DNA from 2 places in the Actinacidiphila sp. ITFR-21 genome. Region 1 is predicted to be linked to the other one. Evidence: riboswitches for the same ligand, from Rfam matches in the RefSeq annotation. Region 1 holds a riboswitch; the other holds the start of a gene.
The links. A riboswitch is a leader RNA that binds a small molecule or an ion and turns the genes downstream of it on or off. The one in region 1 is predicted to bind glycine.
Positions count from the first base shown of each region.

Region 2: another riboswitch for glycine. It lies ahead of gcvT (glycine cleavage system aminomethyltransferase GcvT); the one in region 1 lies ahead of gcvP (aminomethyl-transferring glycine dehydrogenase).

Region 1 covers NZ_CP134605.1:6,689,899-6,698,133, forward strand. The annotation lists gene RLT57_RS29885 (FHA domain-containing protein) at 1-296, shown strand, start outside; gene ftsR (transcriptional regulator FtsR) at 340-1,074, shown strand; gene RLT57_RS29895 (bifunctional nuclease family protein) at 1,177-1,650, shown strand; gene RLT57_RS29900 (MerR family transcriptional regulator) at 1,868-2,470, shown strand; gene RLT57_RS29905 (DNA polymerase IV) at 2,564-3,967, shown strand; gene RLT57_RS29910 (PRC-barrel domain-containing protein) at 3,950-4,354, opposite strand; glycine riboswitch at 4,501-4,609, shown strand; glycine riboswitch at 4,611-4,720, shown strand; gene gcvP (aminomethyl-transferring glycine dehydrogenase) at 4,788-7,679, shown strand; gene RLT57_RS29920 (DUF5999 family protein) at 7,860-8,066, opposite strand.
Region 2 covers NZ_CP134605.1:5,217,173-5,225,407, reverse strand. The annotation lists gene RLT57_RS23470 (DUF885 family protein) at 1-957, shown strand, start outside; gene RLT57_RS23465 (enhanced serine sensitivity protein SseB C-terminal domain-containing protein) at 1,148-1,918, opposite strand; gene RLT57_RS23460 (enhanced serine sensitivity protein SseB) at 2,195-2,938, opposite strand; glycine riboswitch at 3,048-3,144, shown strand; gene gcvT (glycine cleavage system aminomethyltransferase GcvT) at 3,326-4,504, shown strand; gene gcvH (glycine cleavage system protein GcvH) at 4,801-5,181, shown strand; gene glyA (serine hydroxymethyltransferase) at 5,226-6,479, shown strand; gene RLT57_RS23440 (L-serine ammonia-lyase) at 6,779-8,164, shown strand.

The DNA of each region.
Region 1 (8,235 bases):
TGCTGGTGGTGCGGCGGGGGCCGAACTCGGGCAGCCGCTTCCTGCTGGACGGCGAGCTGACCACGGCGGGCCGGCACCCGCAGAGCGACATCTTCCTGGACGACGTGACGGTGTCCCGGCGGCATGTGGAGTTCCGGCGCGGCCAGGACGGCGGATTCACCGTTTCGGACGTAGGCAGCCTCAACGGTACGTACGTCAACAGGGAGCGGATCGACACCGTGTCGCTGGCCAACGGCGACGAGGTGCAGATCGGCAAGTACCGGCTGGTCTTCTACGCGAGCCAGCGGGGCATCTGAAACTCCCCGGGAGCGCGTCCGGGGAACCTCAGGGAAGGTGTGCATGCCGAGAACGTCGGGCGGTGCCGGAGACGGCACCGCCACCGTCGACGGGGTCCTGCTGAGCATCGGCGCGGTCCTGAGCCGGCTGCGGGAGGAGTTCCCCGAGGTGACCATCTCCAAGATCCGCTTCCTTGAGGCGGAGGGGTTGGTCGAGCCGCAGCGCACACCCTCCGGCTACCGGAAGTTCGGTCCCGCGGACGTGGAGCGGCTCGCCTACGTCCTGCGGGTGCAGCGGGACCACTATCTGCCGCTGCGGGTGATCAGGGACCACCTGGACGCCCTGGACCGCGGCGAGAAGGTCTCGCTGCCCGGCCCGGGGGAGTCCAGGGAGGCCCTGGAGGGCCCAGGGGAGCCCGGACCGCCCCCGGAGCTCAGGATCGGCCGGGCGGAGCTGCTGGCGGTCACCGGGGCCGACGAGGCCGAACTGGCGCAGTGGGAGTCCTACGGACTGGTCGAGGCCGGCGGGGACGGCGGTTACGACGCCGAGACGGTGAACATCGGACGGCTCATCGCCGATCTGGGCAGATTCGGCCTGGAACCCCGTCATCTGCGGTCCGTGAAGGCCGCCGCGGACCGGGAGGCGGGCCTGGTGGAGCAGGTGGTGGCGCCGCTGCGCAGGCACCGCAACCCCAGGACCCGCGCACACGCCGAGGCCACCGCACGGGAACTGGCCGATCTTTCCGTACGGCTGCATGCGGCGATGCTGCACTCCGCGCTGCGGATCCGGCTGCGCTGACCGGGCGATTCCAGCCGCCGGAGGCCCCCGGGAGGACATCTCGGGGCGGCGCGGCCGGGTGCCCGACTACCAAACCCGGCGAGCACGGCCTAGGGTTGCTGTGTGAACGAGCTCGACGTTGTGGGTGTCCGGGTTGAAATGCCCTCCAACCAACCGATCGTGCTCCTGCGTGAAGTGGGAGGCGACCGGTACCTGCCCATCTGGATCGGGCCGGGTGAGGCGACGGCCATCGCCTTCGCGCAGCAGGGCATGACGCCTGCGCGACCGCTGACCCACGACCTCTTCAAGGACGTGCTGGAAGCGGTCGGCCAAACCCTCACCGAGGTGCGCATCACCGACCTGCGGGAAGGTGTCTTCTACGCGGAGCTGGTGTTCGCCAGCGGGGTCGAGGTCAGTGCCCGCCCCTCCGACGCCATAGCGCTCGCGCTGCGCACCGGTACGCCGATCTACGGCAGCGACGGGGTGCTGGACGACGCCGGGATCGCGATCCCGGACGAGCAGGAGGACGAGGTCGAGAAGTTCCGCGAGTTCCTCGACCAGATCTCTCCCGAGGACTTCGGCACCAGCAACCAGTGACGCCGAACGCGATGCCCGGAGGCAAGGTTGCCCCCAAGGGGCTATTCGCGGGACCGTTCCCGCCCCATGGCCGCGTCAAACCACCCGTGGGGCGAATATCACTCGGCGTGCCGAGTGTGGCGATCGTTGACGCACCCCTGGTGACTGCCTACCGTCGGTGTGGAAAGTCCGGTGGCACGTGCGCGCGGCCACCGGATGTGCAGGAACGGAGGGCGGCGTGAGAAGCACCGGCGACGGTCTGGCGACCGGCGACCCCTATCCGCCCCGGGGCACACTGGCCCGAGCCGCTGCCGAAGCGGGCGGCGGCCCGGCGCAGGACGCGCCGGCCGAACAGATCGGCTACCGCGGCCCGACCGCGTGCGCCGCGACCGGCATCACCTACCGCCAGCTCGACTACTGGGCCCGCACCGGCCTGGTCGAGCCCAGCGTGCGGCCCGCCTACGGCTCGGGCACCCAGCGGCTCTACAGCTTCCGCGACGTCGTGGTGCTCAAGATCGTCAAACGGCTGCTGGACACCGGTGTGGCCCTGCAGAACATCCGCACGGCCGTACAGCACCTGCGGTCCGTCGGCCCCGCGGAACTGGCCAGGATGACCCTGATGAGCGACGGCGCCACCGTCTACGAGTGCACATCGCCCGACGAGGTGGTGGATCTGCTCCAGGGCGGGCAGGGCGTCTTCGGCATCGCGGTGGGCGTCGTCTGGCGGGACGTGGAGAGTGCGCTGTCCCAGATGCACGGCGAGCGGGTCGACACCGGCGAGACACTGGTCGGCCACAATCCGGCCGACGAGCTGGCCAGGCGGCGCAACCGGGCCGTCTGAGCGCCGCCGGGGCGGCGCCCCGGCCCGGTGCCGGGGGCGCCGCGCCGTACATCCGTACGGTGGATGTCGGTGGCGTGCGGCACGATCGACGGTGTGAGAAGTTCGCCGACGATCCTGCATCTGGACATGGACGCGTTCTTCGCCGCGGTGGAGCAGGCGTCCAAACCCAGCCTGCGGGGCAAGCCGGTGGTGGTCGGCGGCCTCGGGCCCCGCGGCGTGGTGTCGACCGCGTCCTACGAGGCACGGGTGCACGGCGTCCACTCCGCCATGGCCATGGCCCACGCCCGCCGGCTCTGCCCCAACGCCGCCTACCTCTACCCCCGCTTCGGCATCTACCGGCGGATCAGCGAGACCGTGATGGCGCTGCTCGCCGAGGTGTCCCCGCTGATCGAGCCGCTCAGCCTCGACGAGGCGTTCCTCGACCTGGAGGCCGCCGGGGGCGAGGAGGACCCCCGCCAGGTCGCGGTGCGGCTGCGCGCCCGCATCCGGGCCGCCACCGGCCTCACCGCCTCCGTCGGCCTCGCCGGCTCCAAACTGCTGGCCAAGATCGCCTCCGAGAAGGCCAAGCCGGACGGCCTGGTGGTGGTTGAGCCCGGCACCGAGCGCGCTTTACTCGATCCGCTGCCGGTCCGCACCCTGTGGGGCGTCGGGCCGGCCACCGCCGAGCACCTGCGCAAGGCCGGCATCGGTACCGTCGCTGAGATGGCGAAGGCCGGGGAGGCGGAACTGGTGCGGCTGCTCGGCAGGGCGCACGGCGCCTCCCTGCACGCGATGGCGGCCGGCCTGGACAACCGGCCGGTGGTCGCCGACCGGGACGTGAAGTCGATCTCCGTCGAGGACACCTTCGACACCGACCTCACCGACCGGGCCCAGGTGCGCCACCAGATCGACCGCCTCGCCGACCGCTGCGTCCAGCGGCTGCGCGGCGCGGGCCGCTCCGGCCGGACCGTCGTGGTCAAGGTTCGGCGCTACGACTTCTCCACGCTGACCCGCTCCGAGACCCTGCGGGCCCCCACCGACGACCCGGTGGTCGTACGGGAGACCGCGCGCCGGCTCATCGAGGCCGTCGACACCACCGGCGGCGTACGACTGCTCGGGGTGGGCGTCGCGGGACTGGCGGACTTCACCCAGGAGGACCTCTTCGCGCAGAGCGGGGAGAGCCGCCCGGACGGCGAGGACGCCGCCGAGCCGCCGCCCACGGCGGCGCCGGCCTCACCGGAACGGGTGAACCACTGGCTGCCGGGCCAGGACGTCACCCATGAGGAGTACGGCGCCGGCTGGGTGCAGGGCAGCGGTGTGGGGCGGGTCACGGTCCGTTTCGAGGTACCCTCCGACACCGGGCCCGGCCGGGTGCGTACCTTCGCCGTGGCGGACCCGGCGCTCGTCCACAGCGACCCGCTGCCGCTGCTCGCCCCGCAGGGTGCCCCGCGGAGTGCCGCGCAGGGTCCGCCGCAGGGCCCTGCGCGCGCCGGTACCGGTTCAGCGGCGGCCGGGTGAGGAGTCCGGGCCGTCCCCGCCGGCCGGTTCGCCGAAGTCCCGCTCCGACGGCGGCAGCCGGTCGCCCTCCGACCGCGGCACGTCCATGCCGTAGTGGTGGTAGAGCTGCAACTCCTGCTCGGGTGAAAGGTGCCGGCCCACCCCGAAGTCCGGAGCATCCCTGATCAGGGCCTTTTTGAACGGCACCCGCAACTCGTCGTCCACCAGCTCGCTCGGCTCCAGCGGTACGAACGCGTCCCGGGTGAACAGCCCGGTGCGCACCGCCGCCCACTCCGGCGCGCCCGTCGCGTCGTCGAGGTACACCTCGTCCACCGTGCCGATCTTCGCACCGTCGCGGTCGAAGGCGCGGCGGCCGATCAGGCTCCGCGGATCGATGTCGGTCTGCACGGTCCCTCCAACCAATGACGACTGCTGCTGACTACCACGAAAGGGCACATCGGTGGCGGTGTCGACTCGGGGAACCGCGTGACATGCGTCGCCTCCCCGCTCCCGGACGGCCCCGAAGAGGCGCTGGTAGGCTGGGAGACGGCTGAGCACCCCATGCGGGAGAGTCTTCCGAACACCCGAGGGCGGGCGTGACGGAGGCGCCGAAGGAGCAAATCCTCCCCGGAATCTCTCAGGCATCCGTACCGCATGGGCCAGGTCACTCTGGAAAGCGGGGCAGGTCCGGAATCCCGGGGCCGGCCCCCACCGACGGTGCAAGCCGCCCCCGCGGGGGCGGTGAAGCTCTCAGGTCCCGATGACAGAGGGGGAGGCCGCAAGGGTGCCCGCGCCGCGGCGCACCCCCGAAGGTCGCCACGACCAGGAGGGCCCTCCGCAGATGACGGACCGACGCATTCCCCTCGCCGAGCTGGAAGCCGCCGCCCCCTTCGCCCGGCGGCACATCGGCGCCGACGCCGAGGCGCAGGCCAAGATGCTCGCCCACGTGGGATACGGCTCGCTGGACGAGCTGACCGACGCCGCCGTGCCGGGCGCCATCAGGAGCGCCGGGGCACTGCGCCTGCCGGCCGCCCGCACCGAGGCCGAGGTGCTCGCGGAACTGCGCGCCCTGGCCGCCCGCAACCAGGTACTGGCCCCGATGATCGGCCTCGGCTACTACGGCACCTTCACCCCTCCGGTCATCCTGCGCAACGTGCTGGAGAATCCCGCCTGGTACACCGCCTACACCCCCTACCAGCCGGAGATCTCCCAGGGCCGGCTGGAGGCGCTGCTGAACTTCCAGACCGTCGTCGCCGACCTCACCGGGCTGCCCACATCCGGCGCCTCGCTGCTGGACGAGAGCACCGCGGCGGCCGAGGCGATGGCGCTGTCCCGCCGGGTCGGCAAGGTGAAGCAGGGCGTCTTCCTGGTCGACGCCGACACCTTCCCGCAGACCCTCGCGGTGATCAGGACCCGCGCCGAACCCACCGGCGTCGAGGTCGTCACCGCCGACCTCACCGCCGGCATTCCGGACGAGATCGCGGGCCGCGGCGTGTTCGGCGTACTGCTCCAGTACCCGGGCGCCTCGGGCGCGGTACGGGACCCGCGGCCGGTGATCGAGCGGGCCCACGAACTGGGCGCGGTCGTCACCGTCGCCGCCGACCTGCTGGCGCTCACCCTGCTGACGTCTCCCGGCGAACTGGGCGCGGACATCGCGGTCGGCACCACCCAGCGGTTTGGGGTGCCCATGGGCTTCGGCGGTCCGCACGCCGGCTACATGGCGGTCCGCGAGGGCTACGCCCGCAACCTGCCCGGCCGGCTCGTCGGCGTCTCGGTGGACGCCGACGGGAACAAGGCGTACCGGCTGGCCCTGCAGACCCGCGAGCAGCACATCCGCCGGGAGAAGGCCACCAGCAACATCTGCACCGCGCAGGTGCTGCTCGCCGTGATGGCGGGCATGTACGCCGTCTACCACGGCCCCGACGGCCTGGCCGCGATCGCCCGGCGCGTACACCGCTACGCGGTCGTCCTGGCCGCGGGCCTGCGCGCGGCCGGCGTCACCGTCGAGCACAGCGGGTACTTCGACACCCTGACCGCCCACGTTCCCGGCCGCGCCGCCCGGGTGGTGGCCGCCGCCCGCGCGGCCGGCGTCAACCTGCGCCTGGCCGACGCCGACCGGGTCGGCGTCGCCTGCGACGAGACCACCGACCGGGCCCAGCTGGCCGCGGTCCTGGCCGCCTTCGGCGCCGACGGCGCCGTCGACCTCGACGCGCTGGACGCCGCCACCGACGACGCGCTGCCCGCCGCCCTGCTGCGTACCGGGACGTACCTGACCCACCCGGTCTTCCACCGGCACCGCAGCGAGACCGCGATGCTGCGCTACCTGCGGCGGCTCGCCGACCGCGACTACGCGCTGGACCGCGGCATGATCCCGCTCGGCTCCTGCACCATGAAGCTCAACGCCACCACCGAGATGGAGCCCGTCACCTGGCCCGAGTTCGGCGCCCTGCACCCCTTCGCGCCGGCCGAGCAGGCCGCCGGCTACCTCGAACTGATCCACGGCCTGGAGGACCAGCTCGCCGAGGTCACCGGCTACGACAAGGTCAGCCTCCAGCCCAACGCCGGCTCACAGGGCGAACTGGCCGGACTGCTCGCGGTCCGCGCCTACCACCGGGCGGCCGGCGACACCGGCCGTACCGTCTGCCTGATCCCCTCGTCCGCGCACGGCACCAACGCGGCCAGCGCGGTGATGGCCGGCCTGCAGGTCGTCGTGGTCAGGACCGGGGAGAACGGCGACGTCGACGTGGACGACCTGCGGGCCAAGATCGAGCAGCACCGCGACCGGCTCGCCGTCCTGATGGTCACCTACCCGTCCACCCACGGTGTCTTCGAGGACAACATCACCGACATCTGCGCGGCCGTGCACGACGCCGGCGGCCAGGTGTACGTGGACGGCGCCAACCTCAACGCGCTGGTGGGCCTGGCCAGGCCCGGCCGGTTCGGCGCGGACGTCTCGCACCTGAACCTGCACAAGACGTTCTGCATCCCGCACGGCGGCGGCGGCCCCGGTGTCGGCCCGGTCGCGGTCCGCGAGCACCTGGCGCCGTACCTGCCGAACCACCCGCTGCAGCCGGCCGCGGGTCCGGCCACGGGCGTCGGCCCGGTGTCGGCCGCGCCCTGGGGCTCGGCGGGCATCCTGCCGATCTCCTGGACGTACGTGCGGCTGATGGGCGCCGAGGGCCTCAAGCGCGCCACCCAGGCGGCCGTGCTCAGCGCCAACTACGTCGCCAAGCGCCTCGGACCGCACTACCCGGTGCTCTACACCGGGCCCGGCGGCCTGGTCGCCCACGAGTGCGTCATCGACCTGCGCCCGCTGACCAAGGAGACCGGTGTCAGCGTCGACGACGTCGCCAAGCGGCTGATCGACTACGGCTTCCACGCGCCGACCATGTCCTTCCCGGTGGCCGGTACCCTGATGATCGAGCCCACCGAGAGCGAGGACCTCGCCGAGCTGGACCGCTTCTGCGCGGCGATGATCGCCATCCGCGGCGAGATCGACCGGGTCGGCGCCGGCGAGTGGCCCGCGGACGACAACCCGCTGCGCGGCGCGCCGCACACCGCCGCGACGCTCGGCGGCGCGTGGCAGCACCTCTACAGCCGCGAGGAAGCCGTCTTCCCGGCCGGCGTGTCGGCCGCGGACAAGTACTGGCCGCCGGTCCGCCGGATCGACGGGGCCTTCGGTGACCGGAACCTGGTGTGCTCCTGCCCGCCGGTGGAGTCCTACGCCCACTGAGCCGGCGGGCCGGGCGGGCCCGTCGTCCCTACCTGCCCCGGTACACGCACCGGCCCGTGCACGCCCTGGGCACGGACGAACGGTGAGAGCCGGTCCCGCCGCTTGCGGTGGGGCCGGCTCGGTCGCGGGGTGGTGGGTCGTGGGTGGGTCGTGGGGCGGTGGGTCGTGGGTGGGTCGCGGTCAGGCCGCGGTGCTGATCCGGCCGCCGGCCAGCGGGCGGTGCGGGGCGATGATCTGCCCGTCGGGCAGCAGCTCGCCGGTGTCCTCGAAGAGCACCACCCCGTTGCAGAGCAGGCTCCAGCCCTGCTCCGGGTGGTGGGCCACGGTGCAGGCGGCCTCACGGTCGGCGCACTCTGCGGTCGGGCACTGCGGCTGGTGGTTGCACATGGCAGGTGTCTTTCGCTGCGGGAAATGGGTCGTGCGGGCGGTCGCGTCTGCCGCCTGGTCCATGTCCGTCCCCCCGTTCATGGTGCGGCCGGTCCCAGTGTTGCTCCACCGACCCCGATCCGCAGCTGTTTCGCGCAGGCTGTCCTCGAAGGTGGAGGACGCGTCACCC
Region 2 (8,235 bases), 1.5 Mb from region 1:
CTCGCCTCGCTGATGGGAGCCCAGGAGGGGCTGCGGGTGGACCTGGAGGCGCTGGCCGGGGACGCCGGCCGGGAGCGCGACCGGCTGACCGAGCTGCTCGCCGACTCCTGCCGCGCCCTCGACCCGCGCCGCACGGTCGACGAGCTGATCCCCGAACTGCTGGCCGACCACCCGGGCGCCGACCAGGTCATCCCGGAGGCGGCCCGGCTCACCGACGAGGTGATCGCCTTCACCAAGGAGCACGGGCTGGCCCCCTACGTCGACGGGGAGTGCCTGGTCGGCCCCGCCCCGCCGTCGCGCCGCTGGTCGATGGCCATGATGGCGTGGGAGGCGCCCGGCGAGTCCGACGCGCCCTCCTGGTACCACGTCACCCCGCCGGATCCGGACTGGCCGGCCGAGGAGCGCGAGGAGTGGCTGACGGTCTTCAGCCGGACCAGCCTGCCGGCGATCACCGTGCACGAGGTCTCCCCCGGCCACTTCGCGCACGGCCGGGCACTGCGCCGCACCCGCGGCCCGGTCCGCCGCACCCTGCACAGCCTCTCCTTCAGCGAGGGCTGGGCGCACTACGTCGAAGAGGTCTGCCTGGAGGAGGGCTTCCGCGCCCACGACCCGCGCTTCGCCATCGGCGTCGCCCTGGAGGCGCTGGTCCGGGTCACCCGGCTGACCTGCGCGATCGGTCTGCACACCGGCACGATGGACCTGGAGGAGGCCACCCGGCTGTTCATGCGCGACGCCCACCTGGCCCGTACCAGCGCCGCGTCCGAGGCGCGGCGCGGCACCTTCGACGCCGGCTACGGCCGCTACACCTGGGGAAAGCTGGAGATCATGCGGCTGCGGGCGCGGGCCAGGCGCAAGTGGGGCGGGGAGTTCTCGCTGCCGCGCTTCCACACGTCGCTGCTGGCGCTGGGGAGCCCGCCGCTGGGGCTGCTGGAGGGCATCTTCGCCCGGGAGAAGTGACGCGGCGCGGATGCGGGTGTCCCGCTCCGGAAGCGGGCGACGCGGTACGGGAGCGGGCGCGGTCTCCCCGTGCGGTCGGTCGGGGCGGCCCCGCTGTCCGCGGGGGGAGCGGCGGCCGTGGGCCGGCCCGGCGCCGCCGTACCGGTCCGGCTTCCGTCCCGGAACGGGTGGCGCCGCCCGCGGGCGGCGGTCAGTAGCGCGCCGGGCCCCACGAGGCGCCGCCGCCGTACGCCTCGCGGTCGAAGAACGGCTGGCCGTTGGCCCGCATCCACATGCCCACCGGGTCGTACGCGTCCGCCATGGCGACCGTGGAGACCGCGAGGCCGTCCGGGACGCCGGACACGGCCTGCCGCATCATCAGCCGGACCGACTCGACCGCCTGCGGCGAGGAGTCGTACACCTCGACGCCGACCGCGAGGTACGGCTCGCCGAGGGCCGGCTGGACCCAGGCCCGGCGCAGCGAGCGGACCGCCGGGGTGCGGTGGGCGGCCTGGGCCAGCAGGGCGTAGAACTGCGGGATCTGCAGGGAGGGTTCGCCGATCTGGAGCGGTCCGGCCGGCAGCAGGTCCAGGCCGACGGCGATCCGTCTCAGGTCCGGCCAGGGCACGCCGACGCCGCCGTCGGCCGCGTGCGGGTTGAGCCACAGGCCGCAGCGGTCGGGGTAGAGGGTGAGCGCGATGTCCCGCCCGGAGACCACCTCGTGCTCGCGGGTCCAGCCACTGGCGGCCAGTTCGCGGGGCGAGGTGCAGCAGGGCGCGTAGCCGTGGCCGCCGATCTCCATGCTGCCGTACTGGGCGTCCGCCGAGCCGGTCGAACCCCGCCACAGCAGCATCCACACCTGGCCGGCGGCCAGCGATCCGAGCAGGTTCTCGTAAGCGTCGAACCGGCCGGGGGCCACCTGGAGCAGCATCTGCTCCATATGGCCGGCCGCCGCCGCGCCGCCTTGCGCGCCCGCGATCACGTGGGACCGCCCCTTCCCCTTGGTCGGTTGTCCGCTCTTTGCGCTGTTCGGTTCTGTGTGCTGTCCGCCGACCGTGCCCGGCTGCCCGGTCCGGTCGGCCTGTTCGGTCCGTCCGGCGCACATCCGTGCGCTGCCTGCCATCAAATCAGGTCGAGTGTTCCCGGTGGAACGCTGACCGACTCAACCCGCACCGGCTAAAGTCGGCGTATACGCGGCATATACGTAGTCGGCCGGCGACACTCCGCGACGCTCCGCGGATACCCGCTGGTCGCGCGGTCAGTCCCGGACGAAGAACGGCCCGACCTGCTCCAGCATCCAGTCGCTCACCGGGTCCTGGGCCACGTCGAGCAGGATCAGCTGGACCTGCCAGGGCAGCGGCACCGCGCCCAGTGCCCGGCCGACGGCGTCCATCGCGGCGGCCCGGTCCGCCTCCTGCCAGCGGTCCAGCTCCACCCCGACGAACAGCTCGGGCGCCTTCTCCTCCACCGAGGCCAGCGCCCGGCGGGCGCTGAGCACCACCGGGCTCACCGCGAACTCGGCCGCCGCCGCGGCCAGGAAGTCCACCGGCTCCTCGTGCGGAGCCGGCTGCCACAGCCGCACCCGGGCGCCGGGCCGCGGGGCGCCGGGCCCGCCGCCCTCCGGACGGCACAGCCCCGCCACGGCGGCCGGCGGCACCGGCACTCCCACGGCCCCGCCCGGGTTCACCGCGATGCCCACCAGCGGGGGCAGCCCGCGGGCGAACTCGTGCACCGGCGCGATCGTGCAGGACATGCCGTCGGCGGCCTGCCGGAACTGCTGCTCGGAGCTGAACACCGGCACGTAGGGCGCGCCCTCCAGTTCCATGGTGGGCAGGTCGAAGCCCGGGGCGCCCTGGTGGCCGCCGTTGGGCAGTGGCACCCACACCCGGGACCGGCTGAGCACCTCCATCAGCCGGGGCGTCGCCGAGGGGTCGCCCAGGCTCGCGGCGAGCACCTCTTCCAGCTCGTTGGCCGGCCATATGTACGGTGCCGGATTCTCCATGTCCACCCTTGTCCGCCCATGTGCCACTGTCCTGCTGCCCGGAAACCCTAGCGGCTGCCGGGCCCGCGGGCATGCGATGATGGGCCGGACACCTTGCATAACGGCCGTTGGAGGCCGCGCGGGAGAGTTCCGCCCCCGGTCGGGGCGGGCGCCGAAGGAGCAAGTCCTCCCTTGAATCTCTCAGGCACAGATACCGCGCGACCGAGGCAGATCTGAAAAGCGGACGGGCCGCTGCCGCGCTGCGCGGTACGGGGCCGGTCCCACCCACGGTGCAAGCCGTGCCCCCTCGCGGGTCACGGTGAACCTCTCAGGTTCCGATGACAGATGGGGAGGCCAGGTTCCCGCTTGGCCACGTCCGTCCGTCGATCCGTCTGGGAGCACTTTCCGATGAGCGAACCCCGCGACCCGCAGGCCGCGCCCGTTTCCGTGCCCGTGTCCACGCCCGTACCGGTGCCCGCGACCCGCCGCACCGCGCTGGACGCGCTGCACCGCGCCCTCGGCGCCACCATGACCGACTTCGCGGGCTGGGACATGCCGCTGCGGTACGCCAGCGAGCGCGAGGAGCACCAGGCGGTACGCACCCGCGCCGGCCTCTTCGACCTCTCGCACATGGGTGAGATCACCGTCACCGGGCCGCAGGCGGGCCGGGCCCTGGACCACGCCCTGGTCGGCCACCTGTCCGCGCTGGCGGTCGGCCGGGCCCGGTACACCATGATCTGCGCGCCGGGCGGCGGCATCCTGGACGACCTGATCGTCTACCGGACGGCCGACGACACGTACCTGATCGTCGCCAACGCCTCCAACGCGCAGACCGTGCTGGACGCGGTGACCGAGCGGGCGACCGGGTTCGAGGCGCGGGTCCGCGACGACCGGGACGCGTACGCCCTGCTCGCCGTCCAGGGCCCGGAGGCGCCCGGCATCCTGAAGTCGGTCACCGACGCCGACCTGGACCACCTCAAGTACTACGCCGGGCTGCCCGGCACGGTCGCCGGGGTGGACGCGCTGATCGCCAGGACCGGCTACACCGGCGAGGACGGCTTCGAGCTGTTCGTGGCGCCGGCCGACGCCGAGCGGCTGTGGCGGGCGCTGAGCGGGGCGGGGGCGGCGGCCGGGCTCGTACCCTGCGGGCTGTCCTGCCGGGACACGCTGCGGCTGGAGGCCGGGATGCCGCTGTACGGGCACGAGCTGAGCGCCGCCGTCACGCCCTTCGACGCGGGGCTGGGCCGGGTGGTGGCGTTCGGCAAACCCGGGGACTTCGTGGGCCGGCGGGCACTGACCGCCGCCGCCGGGCGGGCCGCCGCCGCACCGCCGCGCAAGCTGGTCGGGCTGGTCGCCGAGGGCCGCCGGGTGCCGCGGGCGGGCTACCCGGTGACGGACGCGGCCGGCGCGGTCATCGGCGAGGTCACCTCCGGGGCGCCCTCCCCCACCCTCGGGGTCCCGATCGCGATGGCGTACGTGGACGCGGCGTACGCGGCGCCGGGCTCGGCGGGGGTCGCGGTGGACATCCGCGGGGTGCGGGAGCCGCACGGGGTCGTGGCGCTGCCGTTCTACAAGCGCTCCCGCTGAGCGAGGGCGACGCTCCCGCCGAGCGACGGCTGCGGCCTGCCGGGCCGCGGCCCTGCGGCGTCCCGCACCCGTGCTCGCTTCCCCTCGGCCTCCGCTCCCGCTCCCGCCGCGGCGTCGCCCTTCCACCCGCTTCCGCTTCCGTTCCCCTTCCGTTCCCTAGGCTTTGCGCACCCGGCCCCAGGCGCCGCCGCGGCCGGGTGCTCCGGCCCGCGGTCCGCCGCGGACCCGTTCCGTACCGTCCTCCGTCCAGCGCGTCCCCTGTGCGGGCGCTCCGACCCATCCGGGAGAATTCCGCCATGAGCATCAACCCTGAGCAGCTGCGTTACAGCAAGGAGCACGAGTGGCTCTCCGCCCCCGCCGACGGGGTCGCCACCGTGGGGATCACCTCACACGCCGCCGACGCGCTCGGCGACGTGGTCTTCGTCCAGCTCCCCGAGGTCGGCTCGACCGTCACGGCCGGTGAGACCTGCGGCGAGCTGGAGTCCACCAAGTCGGTCAGCGACCTGTACTCGCCGGTGTCCGGTGAGGTCACCGAGGCCAACCAGGACGTGGTCGACGACCCGTCCCTGGTCAACTCCGCGCCGTTCGAGGGCGGCTGGCTGTTCAAGGTGAGGGTGTCGGAGGAGGCGGCGGACCTGCTGTCGGCCGCCGACTACGACGCGTTCAGCGCCGGCTGAGCCGCGCGCCACCGCTGTCCGCCCCTCCCGACCAGGAAGTTCCCATGTCCCTGCTGAACCAGTCCCTGCACGAGTTCGACCCTGACGTCGCCGCCGCGATCGACGCCGAGCTGCTCCGCCAGCAGTCCACCCTGGAGATGATCGCCTCGGAGAACTTCGCTCCGGTGGCGGTCCTCGAAGCCCAGGGCTCGGTCCTGACCAACAAGTACGCCGAGGGCTACCCCGGCCGCCGCTACTACGGCGGCTGCGAGCACGTCGACGTGATCGAGCGGCTCGCCGTCGACCGGGTGAAGGAGCTGTTCGGCGCCGAGGCGGCAAACGTGCAGCCGCACTCGGGCGCGCAGGCGAACGCGGCGGCCATGTTCGCGCTGATCGAGCCGGGCGACACCGTCCTCGGCCTGGACCTGGCGCACGGCGGCCATCTGACCCACGGTATGCGGATCAACTTCTCCGGCAGGCTGTACCGGGTCACCGCCTACCACGTGGACGACCGGACCGGCCTGGTCGACATGGCGGAGGTCGAGCGGCTGGCGAAGGAGCACCGCCCGCGGCTGATCATCGCGGGCTGGTCGGCGTACCCGCGGCAGCTGGACTTCGCCGGGTTCCGGCGGATCGCCGACGAGGTCGGCGCCTATCTGATGGTCGACATGGCGCACTTCGCCGGGCTGGTCGCGGCCGGGCTGCACCCCTCGCCGGTGCCGTACGCGGACGTGGTCACCACCACGACCCACAAGACCCTCGGCGGCCCGCGCGGCGGGGTGATCCTCTCCACCGCCGGGCTGGCGAAGAAGATCGACTCCGCGGTCTTCCCCGGTCAGCAGGGCGGCCCGCTGGAGCACGTCATCGCGGCCAAGGCGGTGGCCTTCAAGGCGGCGGCGACGGAGGAGTTCAAGGACCGCCAGCGGCGTACCCTCGACGGCGCGAGGATCATCGCCGACCGCCTGGTGCGGCCCGACCTGGCGGAGCTGGGCATCTCGGTGCTGTCCGGCGGCACCGACGTCCACCTGGTCCTGGTGGACCTGCGCGACTCCGAGCTGGACGGCCGGCAGGCCGAGGACCGCCTGCACGAGGTCGGCGTCACCGTCAACCGCAACGCCGTCCCCAACGACCCCCGCCCCCCGATGACCACCTCGGGCATCCGCGTCGGCACACCCGCGCTCGCCACGCGCGGCTTCGGGCCGGACGACTTCCGCGAGGTCGCCGACATCCTCGCGGGGGCCTTGCGGCCGGCCTACGACGCGGCGTCCCTCCGTGCCCGGGTCACGTCCCTGACCCGGCGCCACCCGCTCTACCCCTGACCATGCCCCTCCACGCCGCCGCCCCGCCTGACGGGGGCCCGGCCCCGGTGCCGTTGCGGGCAGCGGTGCCCCCCTCAGGAATGCGGGGAACCGCGCGACCGGCCACAACAAGGCCGCACGTCGCCACCGGCCGGAAGGGGCAGGGGCCGCCGGAACCGCACCAGGACCCGCGCCACCGGCCGCCGGCCGGCATCCGCACCCCGACAGGTCGCCGCCGGCGGCACCAGCACCGCCGCCCGCAAGGGCAGCGCACAACCGGCCGGGCGCCGCACGGCGCACCACGTCAGGAGCCGCACCCCATGGCAATATCCGTCTTCGACCTCTTCTCGATCGGCATCGGCCCGTCCAGCTCCCACACCGTCGGCCCGATGCGCGCCGCCGGCATCTTCGCCCACCGGCTGAAGAACGAGGGCCTGCTGGCCCACACCACCGCCGTCCGCGCGGAACTGTTCGGCTCACTCGGCGCGACCGGCCACGGCCACGGCACCCCGAAGGCCGTCCTGCTGGGCCTGTCCGGCCACTGCCCCCGTACGGTCGACGTCGAGACCGCCGACGACGAGGTGGCCGCGATCGGCACCACCAAGCGGCTGGACCTCCTCGGCGCCCACGGCGTCGACTTCGACCCCGACACCGACCTCGTCCTGCACCGGCGGCGCTCGCTGCCGTACCACGCCAACGGCATGACCATCGGCGCGTACGACGCGTCGGGCACCGCGCTGCTGGAGAAGACGTACTACTCGGTGGGCGGCGGCTTCGTGGTCGACGAGGACGCGGTCGGCCAGGACCGGATCAAGCTCGACGACACCGTGCTGCGCTACGCCTTCCGCACCGGCGACGAGCTGCTGCGGCTGTCCCGTGACACCGGCCTGTCCATCTCCGCGCTGATGCTGGAGAACGAGAAGGCGTGGCGTACGGAGGCCGAGATCCGGGCCGGGCTGCTGGAGATCTGGCAGGTCATGCGGGAGTGCGTGGGGCGCGGGATGTCCCGCGAGGGCATCCTGCCCGGCGGCCTCAAGGTCCGCCGCCGCGCCGCCCGGTCAGCCCGCCGACTGCGCGCCGAGGGCGACCCGGCCGTGCACGCCATGGAGTGGATCACCCTCTACGCGATGGCCGTCAACGAGGAGAACGCCGCCGGCGGACGCGTGGTCACCGCCCCCACCAACGGCGCCGCCGGCATCATCCCGGCCGTCCTCCACCACTACCTCGACTTCGTCGCCGACCCGCACCTGCCGCAGTCCGACCAGGACGACGCCGTCGTCCGCTACCTGCTGGCCGCCGGTGCGATCGGCATGCTCTTCAAGGAGAACGCCTCCATCTCCGGCGCCGAGGTCGGCTGCCAGGGCGAGGTCGGCTCCGCCTGCTCGATGGCCGCCGGCGGCCTCGCCGAGATCCTCGGCGGCACCCCGGAACAGGTCGAGAACGCCGCCGAGATCGGCATGGAACACAACCTCGGCCTCACCTGCGACCCCGTCGGCGGCCTCGTCCAGATCCCCTGCATCGAACGCAACGGCATGGCCGCCGTCAAAGCCGTCACCGCCGCCCGCATGGCCATGCTCGGCAACGGCCACCACCACGTCTCCCTCGACCAGGTCATCACAACCATGAAGGAGACCGGCGCCGACATGAAGACCAAATACAAGGAGACCGCCCGCGGCGGCCTCGCCGTCAACGTCATCGAGTGCTGACCCACCACCACCCACCACCCACCGTCCGCGCCTCGAACCGCAGGCACCGTCGGACACCGCACGGCACGGCT